One region of the Nocardia asteroides genome, then DNA from elsewhere that is predicted to be linked to it. Evidence: riboswitches for the same ligand, from Rfam matches in the RefSeq annotation. Region 1 holds a riboswitch; the other holds the start of a gene.

The links. A riboswitch is a leader RNA that binds a small molecule or an ion and turns the genes downstream of it on or off. The one in region 1 is predicted to bind cobalamin.
Region 2: linked by a shared signal. The riboswitch ahead of LTT61_RS20430 (CbtB domain-containing protein) and the one ahead of metE (5-methyltetrahydropteroyltriglutamate--homocysteine S-methyltransferase) in region 1 are both predicted to bind cobalamin.

The regions. Positions count from the first base shown of each region.
Region 1 covers NZ_CP089214.1:883,901-888,104, reverse strand. The annotation lists gene LTT61_RS04410 (TetR/AcrR family transcriptional regulator) at 1-42, opposite strand, end outside; gene LTT61_RS04405 (hypothetical protein) at 294-761, opposite strand; gene LTT61_RS04400 (ATP-binding protein) at 825-1,232, opposite strand; gene LTT61_RS04395 (hypothetical protein) at 1,319-1,717, opposite strand; cobalamin riboswitch at 1,872-2,060, shown strand; gene metE (5-methyltetrahydropteroyltriglutamate--homocysteine S-methyltransferase) at 2,215-4,204, shown strand, end outside.
Region 2 covers NZ_CP089214.1:4,305,245-4,309,448, forward strand. The annotation lists gene LTT61_RS20415 (SRPBCC family protein) at 1-374, shown strand, start outside; gene LTT61_RS20420 (hypothetical protein) at 390-833, opposite strand; gene LTT61_RS20425 (CbtA family protein) at 870-1,640, opposite strand; gene LTT61_RS20430 (CbtB domain-containing protein) at 1,631-1,828, opposite strand; cobalamin riboswitch at 1,858-1,985, opposite strand; gene mhuD (mycobilin-forming heme oxygenase MhuD) at 2,020-2,334, opposite strand; gene LTT61_RS20440 (alpha/beta fold hydrolase) at 2,376-3,122, shown strand; gene LTT61_RS20445 (A/G-specific adenine glycosylase) at 3,151-4,065, opposite strand; gene LTT61_RS20450 (carbonic anhydrase) at 4,098-4,204, shown strand, end outside.

The sequences.
Region 1 (4,204 bases):
CTGGGCTTCGCGCCCCTGGGGTCTGCCTGATGCATCGGTCATGACCTCGATCCCACCAGCAGCGCTGACCTGCGTCAACGGAGGGTGGGGCTTTCGAGTGGAAGGTGATGGGCGGCAGCTTCTTCCGCTGCCTACAGCGCACTCAGACTGACATATGTCATCGACATCCGTCAATGAAATGCGGGAAAGGAGGCTTGCGCACGTCTGTCATCATAGTTACCGAAAAGGCAACAGAAGCCATATCCGGCGATGAGGAGGTATGGCCGCCCCGCATTACTCGGGACGCGCCGGGGTCACCCTTCGTCGTGCAGGTGGTCGGCGCCGATGGCGAAGCGGCGGTCGGCGGGGTCGACCAGCACTCGGCGGCGGTCGCCTGCCCGCGGGTGCGGCACGCCGGTCGGGACTTCGCACTCCGCCACGAAGGGCTCGAAGCCGGGGCCGCTGATGCGGACCCGAAGCTCGGCCACGTCGGGATTCTCCCCGCCCGGGCGGATCCGCACGGCGATGATCTCCGCCTCGGCCCGGATCGCGGCGGTCCGGAAGCGCCGGGCATTGCGCCGCCACCGGTAGGTCTCGACCGCGAGGGCGATGCCGATCGGAAGGGTGACGAGGGCGGGGCACACCGCGCCCCAGAGCGATTCGCCCGTCAGGGCGAGGGTGGGCCCGGTGAGGACGAGGCAGGCCGCGAGGGCGAAACAGAAGGCGCCGCCCACCGGGCCGATCAGCTCGACCTGGCTGCCCGTGGCCTTGCCGCCGGTCATCGCACCTCCGTAGTCCAGTGCTGTCGCGCGGAGCCGCCGCTCCGCGATCGATGATGGCAGGTGTCAGGCGGTGATGAGGGGGGCCGCGAGTTCGACGATGGTGCCGGTGTCGCCGACGGTGATGCGGGACTCGGGGACGAGGGCGCCGATCAGCGCGAGCCCGCGCCCCCGATTCGTGGAGCCGCCCGCGCTTGGCTGCTTCCAGTGCCCGTGGTCGGTGACGGTGACCCGGACCATGTCCTGCTGCACGCGCGCCTCGAGCAGGATCGGGCGCCGGTCGCTGTTGTGGCCGTGCTCGACGGCGTTGGTGCACGCCTCGATCGCGGCCAGCAGCAGGTCGTAGGCATGGCGGGGGTCGGTGAGGACGCCGGCCAGCCACTCCCGCAGCCGCCTGCGGACCCCGGCCAGCTCTTCGGCCGCGGCGGGGAATTCCTGTCGCAGGGCAACGGGGGTACCGCCGGTTGCACTCATCGCCTGACCTTCCGGACCGGGTCGCGTTCGTGCGGTGGTCCTACCCGACGCTACCCGGTCCGACACCCGCTTCCCAGAGAGCGGGCTCAGCTGATCTGAGTTCCGGACCAGCCGAAGCTGAAGCTGTGGCCCTTGGCGGTGCAGAACAGCGCGCCCCTGCCGCCGCCGGTGCAGCTGGCGCCGCCGTTGCTCAGGGTGCCGTCGATGGGCGCGCTGCCCGCGCGCCCGTGCGGGCCGAAGAGCCCGAAGGTCGGGTGTGCGGGCAGGAAGGGAAGGTCGATGGCGAGGTCGTGGACGGTGAAGCCGAAGAGGTTCGTACCGCCCGGGATATCGCAGCCGACGTCCCCGGTGGCGCGGATCGCGCAGTTGGAGCCGCCGTAGCTGAAATACACGGTGTCGCTCGGTTGCGCGGCGGCGGCCTGCATTCCCGGCGCGGCGAGGGCGGCGGCGAGGACGGGCGCGGCGAGGAGCGTTCGAATTCTCATGGAACGACCATAACTGTTGCGAACACGGATGTTCGCTGATCTGTGGACCGCGAGTGTCGGGCACCCGGCCTCCGGTATCCGCTATATTCGTCGGTGCAGCTGGTTCGCTGGCGGCGGAGTCGAAGGAGCCCCTGACCCGCCCGCCTGCGTCGAAGTCCGGGAAGCGATTTCCGGGTGAGAGGGAACCCGGTGGAAATCCGGGGCTGTCCCGCAGCGGTGAGTGGGAACGACAGCCGTCACCCGCACTGGGCACCCGCCTGGGAAGCGACGGTCGGTAGGACCAGCCCCGGGCCCCCGGGGCCGACCCGATCTCGGGTCGATGCCCACGAGTCCGAAGACCTGCCCGTTGTACCGGGGACGCCGTCCCCGGTGGTCGTCGCCTCGTGGATCGGGCGCTACGCCGAGTGGACCCGGGCACGGGAACGATGCTTCACGGGCTCCATCCGCGTGCGCTCCGAATGGGCGGCGGTCTTGGCTGCTGCTGATGGAGCTCATCGATGTCGAACACCACCTTTACCGCGACCGTGCTCGGGTTTCCGCGCGTCGGCCCCAACCGGGAACTCAAGCGCGCCACGGAGTCCTACTGGGCTGGCCGCGCGAACGCCGATGCCCTGCACGCCGTCGCCGAGGAGCTGCGCACCGCGCAGCTGACGGCGGCCCTTGACGCCGGGCTCGATTCGGTGCCGGTGGGCACCTTCTCCTACTACGACCAGGTGCTCGATACCGCCGTCCTGCTCGGCGCGCTGCCGCCGCGGGTCTCCGGGATCACCGACGAACTGGACCGGTACTTCGCCGCCGCCCGCGGCACCGCCGAGGTCGCCCCGCTCGAGATGACCAAGTGGTTCGACACGAACTACCACTACCTGGTGCCCGAGCTCGCTGCGGACACGGTGTTTTCGCTGCACCCGGAGAAGCCGCTGGCCGAGTTGACGGAGGCGCTGGCGCTCGGCGTGCCCGCCCGGCCGGTGGTCGTCGGGCCGATCACCTTCCTGAAGCTGGCCAAGTCGGTGGACGGAAGCGACCTGCTCGACCGGCTGCCCGACCTGATCCCGCTCTACGAGCGGCTGCTCGGGCTGCTCGCCGAGGCCGGGGCGGAATGGGTTCAGCTGGACGAGCCGTCGCTGGTCACCGATCTCACCGATTCCGAGCTGGCAGCGGTGCGCAGCACCTATCAGCGGTTGTCGGAGGTTGCGGCGCGTCCGGCGATCCTGGTGGCCGCCTACTTCGGCCGCCTCGGCGCGGCGCTGCCCGCGCTGGCGGAGACCGGGATCGATGGCATCGCCCTCGACCTGGTCGCGGGCGGGGACGCGGATGTCGCCGCGGCCCGGTCGATCACCGGCAAGCTGATCGTCGCCGGCGTGGTCGACGGCCACAACATCTGGCGGGCCGACCCCGACCACGTGCTGCCGCGGCTGACCGAGCTGCGCGACGCCGGGGTGGCCGTTGCCGTCTCCAGCTCGTGCTCGCTGCTGCACGTCCCCTACAGCCTGGCGCCGGAGACCGACCTGGACCAGCGGCTGCGAAGCTGGCTCGCCTTCGGCGACGAGAAGATCGCCGAGATCCGGGTGCTCGCCACCGCGCTCACCGAGGGCGAGAGCGCGGTCGCCGACCAGCTCGAGATCGCGCGCACCGCGGTCGCCGACCGCAGGGCCGACCCGCGCCTGCGCGTGGAGTCGGTGCGTGAGCGCCTCGACGACCTGGACGCGGCCGCGACCCGACGCGCCCCCGCCGACGAGCGCCGCGTCCTGCAGCAGGAGCGGCTGAACCTGCCGCTGCTGCCGACCACCACGATCGGCTCCTACCCGCAGACCGGCCGGATCCGGCTGGCCCGCGCCGAATTCCGCCGCGGCGAGATCGACCGGGCCGAGTACGACACCCGCATGCGCGCCGAGATCGCCGAGGTCATCGCGGTACAGGAGGAGATCGGGCTGGACGTGCTCGTGCACGGCGAGCCGGAGCGCAACGACATGGTGCAGTACTTCGCCGAGCAGCTCGACGGCTTCGCCGCGACGGCCGGCGGCTGGGTGCAGTCCTACGGCACCCGCTGCGTGCGCCCGCCGATCGTCTACGGCGACGTGGCGCGGCCCGCGGTCATGACCGTCGAGTGGATCACCTACGCGCAGTCGCTGACGGCCAAGCCGGTCAAGGGCATGCTGACCGGACCGGTTACCATCCTGGCCTGGTCGTTCGTCCGCGACGACCAGCCGCTCGCCGACACCGCGCGGCAGATCGCGCTGGCCATCCGGGACGAGACGGTGGACCTGGAGGCGGCCGGCATCGGCGTGATCCAGGTGGACGAGCCCGCGCTGCGCGAACTGCTGCCGCTGCGCCGGGCCGACCAGGCCGCCTACCTGGACTGGGCGGTCGAGGCGTTCCGGCTCGCCACCGCAGGCGTCGCCGACGCCACCCAGATCCACACCCACCTCTGCTACTCGGAGTTCGGCGAGGTCATCGGGGCGATCCACGGCCTGGACGCCGACGTCACCT
Region 2 (4,204 bases), 3.4 Mb from region 1:
CCTCCGCCGGACTGCTCTTCGCGGCGTGGACCAGGGGCTTCGACCTGTGGCTGGCAGAACCCGATTCGCTGCTGCTGGCCGGTGCGGTGAATACCCCGTTCTTCTTCGAGACCGAGAACGCCGGCGTCCGGCACCCGCACTACGGCCGTTTCCTGCGGCTGGAGAACGAGCGGCTGGTGGAGCTGACCTGGGTGAGCGCGGACACCCGCGGCGCCGAGACGGTGGTCTCGGTGCAGTTCGTCCGGCAGCCGCGCGGCATCCGGCTGCGGCTGCGGCACTCCGGCTTCGCCGATATGGCCGCCAGGGACGCGCACCGGGCTGCCTGGCCCGCGGTGCTGGAGCAACTCGACAAACGGCTGAGCGCGGTCGGGTAGCGGCCCGCCGCCGGCTCAGGCGAACCAGCGCCGAGCGGCCGGGGTGTACATGGCGGGCACCGCGACCAGCACCGCGAGCACGTGTACCGCGCGCACCACGGTGAGCAGCAGGCCGTGCGGGCCGAGCGCGGCGAACGGGTCGGTGAGCGAGTCCGCGGAGAGCAGCCTGGCCGCCGGTTCGACCACCAGCGATGCCAGCCCGGCGATCCCGATGCCGACGGTGAGCAGCGCCCGCGCCCAGCGGTCACCGTGCACCATGCGCAGCACCACCGCGAGGACCAGCAGGTAGAGGGCGCCCCGCCAGAGCAGCGGGGCGGCACCGGTGTCGTCGACCCGGGCCAGCCCCTCCAGGACGCCCGCGCCGAGCGCGGTGAGGAATCCGGCGCAGGCCACCCGGACCGGGCGCGGCGCCGCCGGACCGGTGGCGGGCAGGGAAAGCGAACGGGCAGTGTCGGCCATGACGCCGACACTGCCCGCTCCGATGCGAACCGCGGATCACGCCGCGGTAGCGACCTCTTCCCGTACCGGGGTACGGGGTACGGCCGCGAACTCGGTGAGCGCCGCGAACAGCAGCCCGAGCGCGACCCACAGCGTGCCGGAGACCGCGAGCGACGAGACCCGGAACTCCCACAGCAGACTCGCCGGGAAATCCGCCCCGACCTCGTTGACGCCGGGAAGCAGCACGTAGCCGATGGTTACGACGACGGCGAAGGCAGCGACCCCGCCGATCAGCCGCACGGACCGCAGCTGCCCGGCCGGCAACCGGTAGCCGTAGGCCGCCGCGGCGACCGCGACCAGCCCGAGCAGCACGGCGGCCACCCAGAGCCAGGTGCGGTCGTTGATCGTCTCCGGATCGCCGACCGCGGGCGGATTCGCCGGGTACTTGAAGAACGGGACGAGCACGACGGCCAGCCAGCCGGCCAGCGCGACCGCGAGGCCGAAGAGCGGCCCGCTGCCGAACCGCCGCAGCAGGTGCACCGCCGCGCCGACGAGCACGCCGAACGCCGCACCGGCGAGGCCGAGCGCGAGGAACTGCCCGAACTTCTGCCCGTCCCGGCTGACCAGCGCCTCTTCCTCGTCGTGCGAGTGCCCGGCCGGTTCGTCGGTGTGCGGATGGTCCTGCGCGGCCGCCTCCTCGATGGCGATGGCAGCGTCGACCTTCGGTTCACCGACGAAGTAGCCGACCGTGGCCGCGAGCAGCCCCGCGAGCACCCCGGCGAGCAGCCCCCGCAGCAGCAGGGTCCGCAGGGATTCGGTCAGTGGCACGGAAGCCCCAGCAGGTGCCGTCCGTCGTGCATCAGCTCGTGCAGGTACATCCCGGAGCGAGAGACCGCACCCTGGTCGAAGCCGACCAGGTAGAGCGTGAGCAGGGCGAGCAGGACGACGCCGACCGTGACCAGAATGGTGGCGAGTGATTCCGATACCCGGGATGCGGGCGAGTGCGCGATGGCCATGCGAGTCCTCCTGGGGTGTACGCGACCCCGTCGTGTCGGTGCGACGGTGCCGGTGTCTGGCTCTGAACAGTGGCGCGACCGCTCCGGAGTCTCACCGGATTACCGCAACACCCTCGCTTCTTCCACGGAAACTGTGACATCGCAAAACCCCCCTCGTCAACAGCTGTGACGAGGGGTGATCGGAACCGGGGTCAGCCCTGCGGCTTGCCTGCCACGTCGAGCACGACCTCGAACTCGAGCAGCGAGGCGCCGGTCGCCACCGGCTTGCGCGCCTCGCCCGCGTGCGCCTCGCGCGCCGGGCCGTCGCGCCAGGCCGCGAACGACTCCTCGGACTCCCACTGCGTCACCACGAAGTACCGGTTCTCCCCGGCCGTGGGGCGGAGCAGCTGGAAACCCAGAAACCCGGGGGAGTTCTCCACCGCGTGCGCCCGGTGCGCGAAGCGCTTCTCCAATTCGGCGCCCGCGCCCTCGGGGATCTCGATCGCATTGATCTTTACAACAGCCATGGCTCCAACGTAGCGGCTCGCGCCGCCTACGCTCGGTCCCCATGCTCTACGACGAAGGCGGCACGGGGGTGCCCATCCTGTTGCTGCACGGGCTGATGGGCAGCGCGCGAACCTGGAGCGATCAGCTGGGGTGGCTGCGCGAGTTCGGCCACGTGTACACCTTCGACGCCGCGGGGCACGGGCGCCCGGCCCCCGCCGAGCTCGGCACCGAGGCCTTCGTCGCCGATCTGGCCGCGGCCACCGAGGCGATCGCGGAGCCGATGGTGCTGGTCGGGCACTCGATGGGGGCCCTGCACGGGTGGGTCTTCGCGGCCGCCCACCCGGAGCGGGTGCGGGCGCTGGTGGTGGAGGACATCGCGCCGGATTTCCGCGGGCGCACCGCCGCCGGGTGGGCGGCCATGATCGAGGGCTGGCCGCAGCCCTTCCCGGACGAGGCGGCGGTGCTCGGCTATTTCGGCGAGGTCGCCGGGCGATATTTCCTGCGCGCATTCCGGCGGGACGGCGACGGATATCGGCTGCACGGGGCCGTGTCGACCTTCCGGGACATCTCCGAGGAGTGGGGGAGCCGCGATTTCTGGGCGCAGTGGGAGGCGCTGCGCATTCCCGCCCTGCTGATCGAGGGCGAATTCACCATCACACCGCCCGGACAGATGCGGCGCATGGCCGAGCGGGCCGATACCCGCTACGTGCGGGTCGCGGGCGCCGGGCACCTGGTGCACGACGAGCAACCCCGGCGCTACCGCGAAGAAGTGGAGTCGTTCCTGCGCGACGTGCTCGCGCGCGGATAGCGCGGCGAGCCGGTGCGCGCGGGCGCGGCTACCGGCTGCCCTCGCCCGCCAGGGCGAACAGCCCATCGTCGGTCTGCTCGATCAGCCCGTCCACCAGCAGCGAATCCAGCGCGCGGGCGCGCTGCCCCGGATCCCGCGGCCAGGCCAGGTCCAGCCGCAGCCGCTCGACCGGCCCGTCGGCGGCGCGCAGCACGTCGAGCAGCCGCCCGCGCGCCTGCCGGTCGGTGCCCTCGTACTTCTGCGTCTTCCGCACCACCTCGGCCGCCGGACGCCCGGCGGCAACCCACGCGCAGCGCGGCAGCGGGCACGCGTCGCAGGCTGGAGAGCGGGCCGTGCAGATGGTGGCCCCCAGCTCCATGAGCGCCGCCGAGAAGACGGCCGCCCGCCGCACCCGGGCGGGCAGCAGCGCCTCGGTCTCCGGCAGGTCGCGCGGTGACGGGTTGCCCGCGTCACCGAGCCCGTGCACCGCGCGCGCCACCACCCGGCGCACATTGGTGTCGACCACTGGCACCCGCTGCCCGTAGGCGAAGCAGGCCACCGCGCGCGCGGTGTACGCGCCGATGCCGGGCAGCGCGAGCAGCAGCTCGACATCGTCGGGCACCTCGTCCCCGTACCGCGCGGCCAGCACCGTCGCGCACTCGTGCAGCCGCAGCGCCCGGCGCGGATACCCGAGTTTGCCCCAGGCCCGCAGCACCTCCGCCTGCGAAGCGGCCGCCATAGCGGACGGCACCGGCCAGCGGGCCACCCACTCCCGCCAGATCGGCTCCACCCGCAGCACCGGCGTCTGCTGCAGCATGATCTCGCTCATCAGGATCTGCCACGCCGTCACCCCCGGCCTGCGCCACGGCAGGTCTCGCGCGGTGGCGGTGTACCAGTCGATCAGCACGCCGGTGTCGATCGCGCCGTACTCCGGCAGCGTGCGCGCGGCAGCGCCCTTCCTCACGGTTTCCCACCTCGTCCTGCACAATGGTCGCTATGCCTGGTTCCAACCCGATCAGCTCGTGGAAGTCCCTGCGCGAGGGTAACGATCGCTTCGTCAACGGCACGCTGCAGCATCCCGGCCAGGGAATCGCCGACCGCGC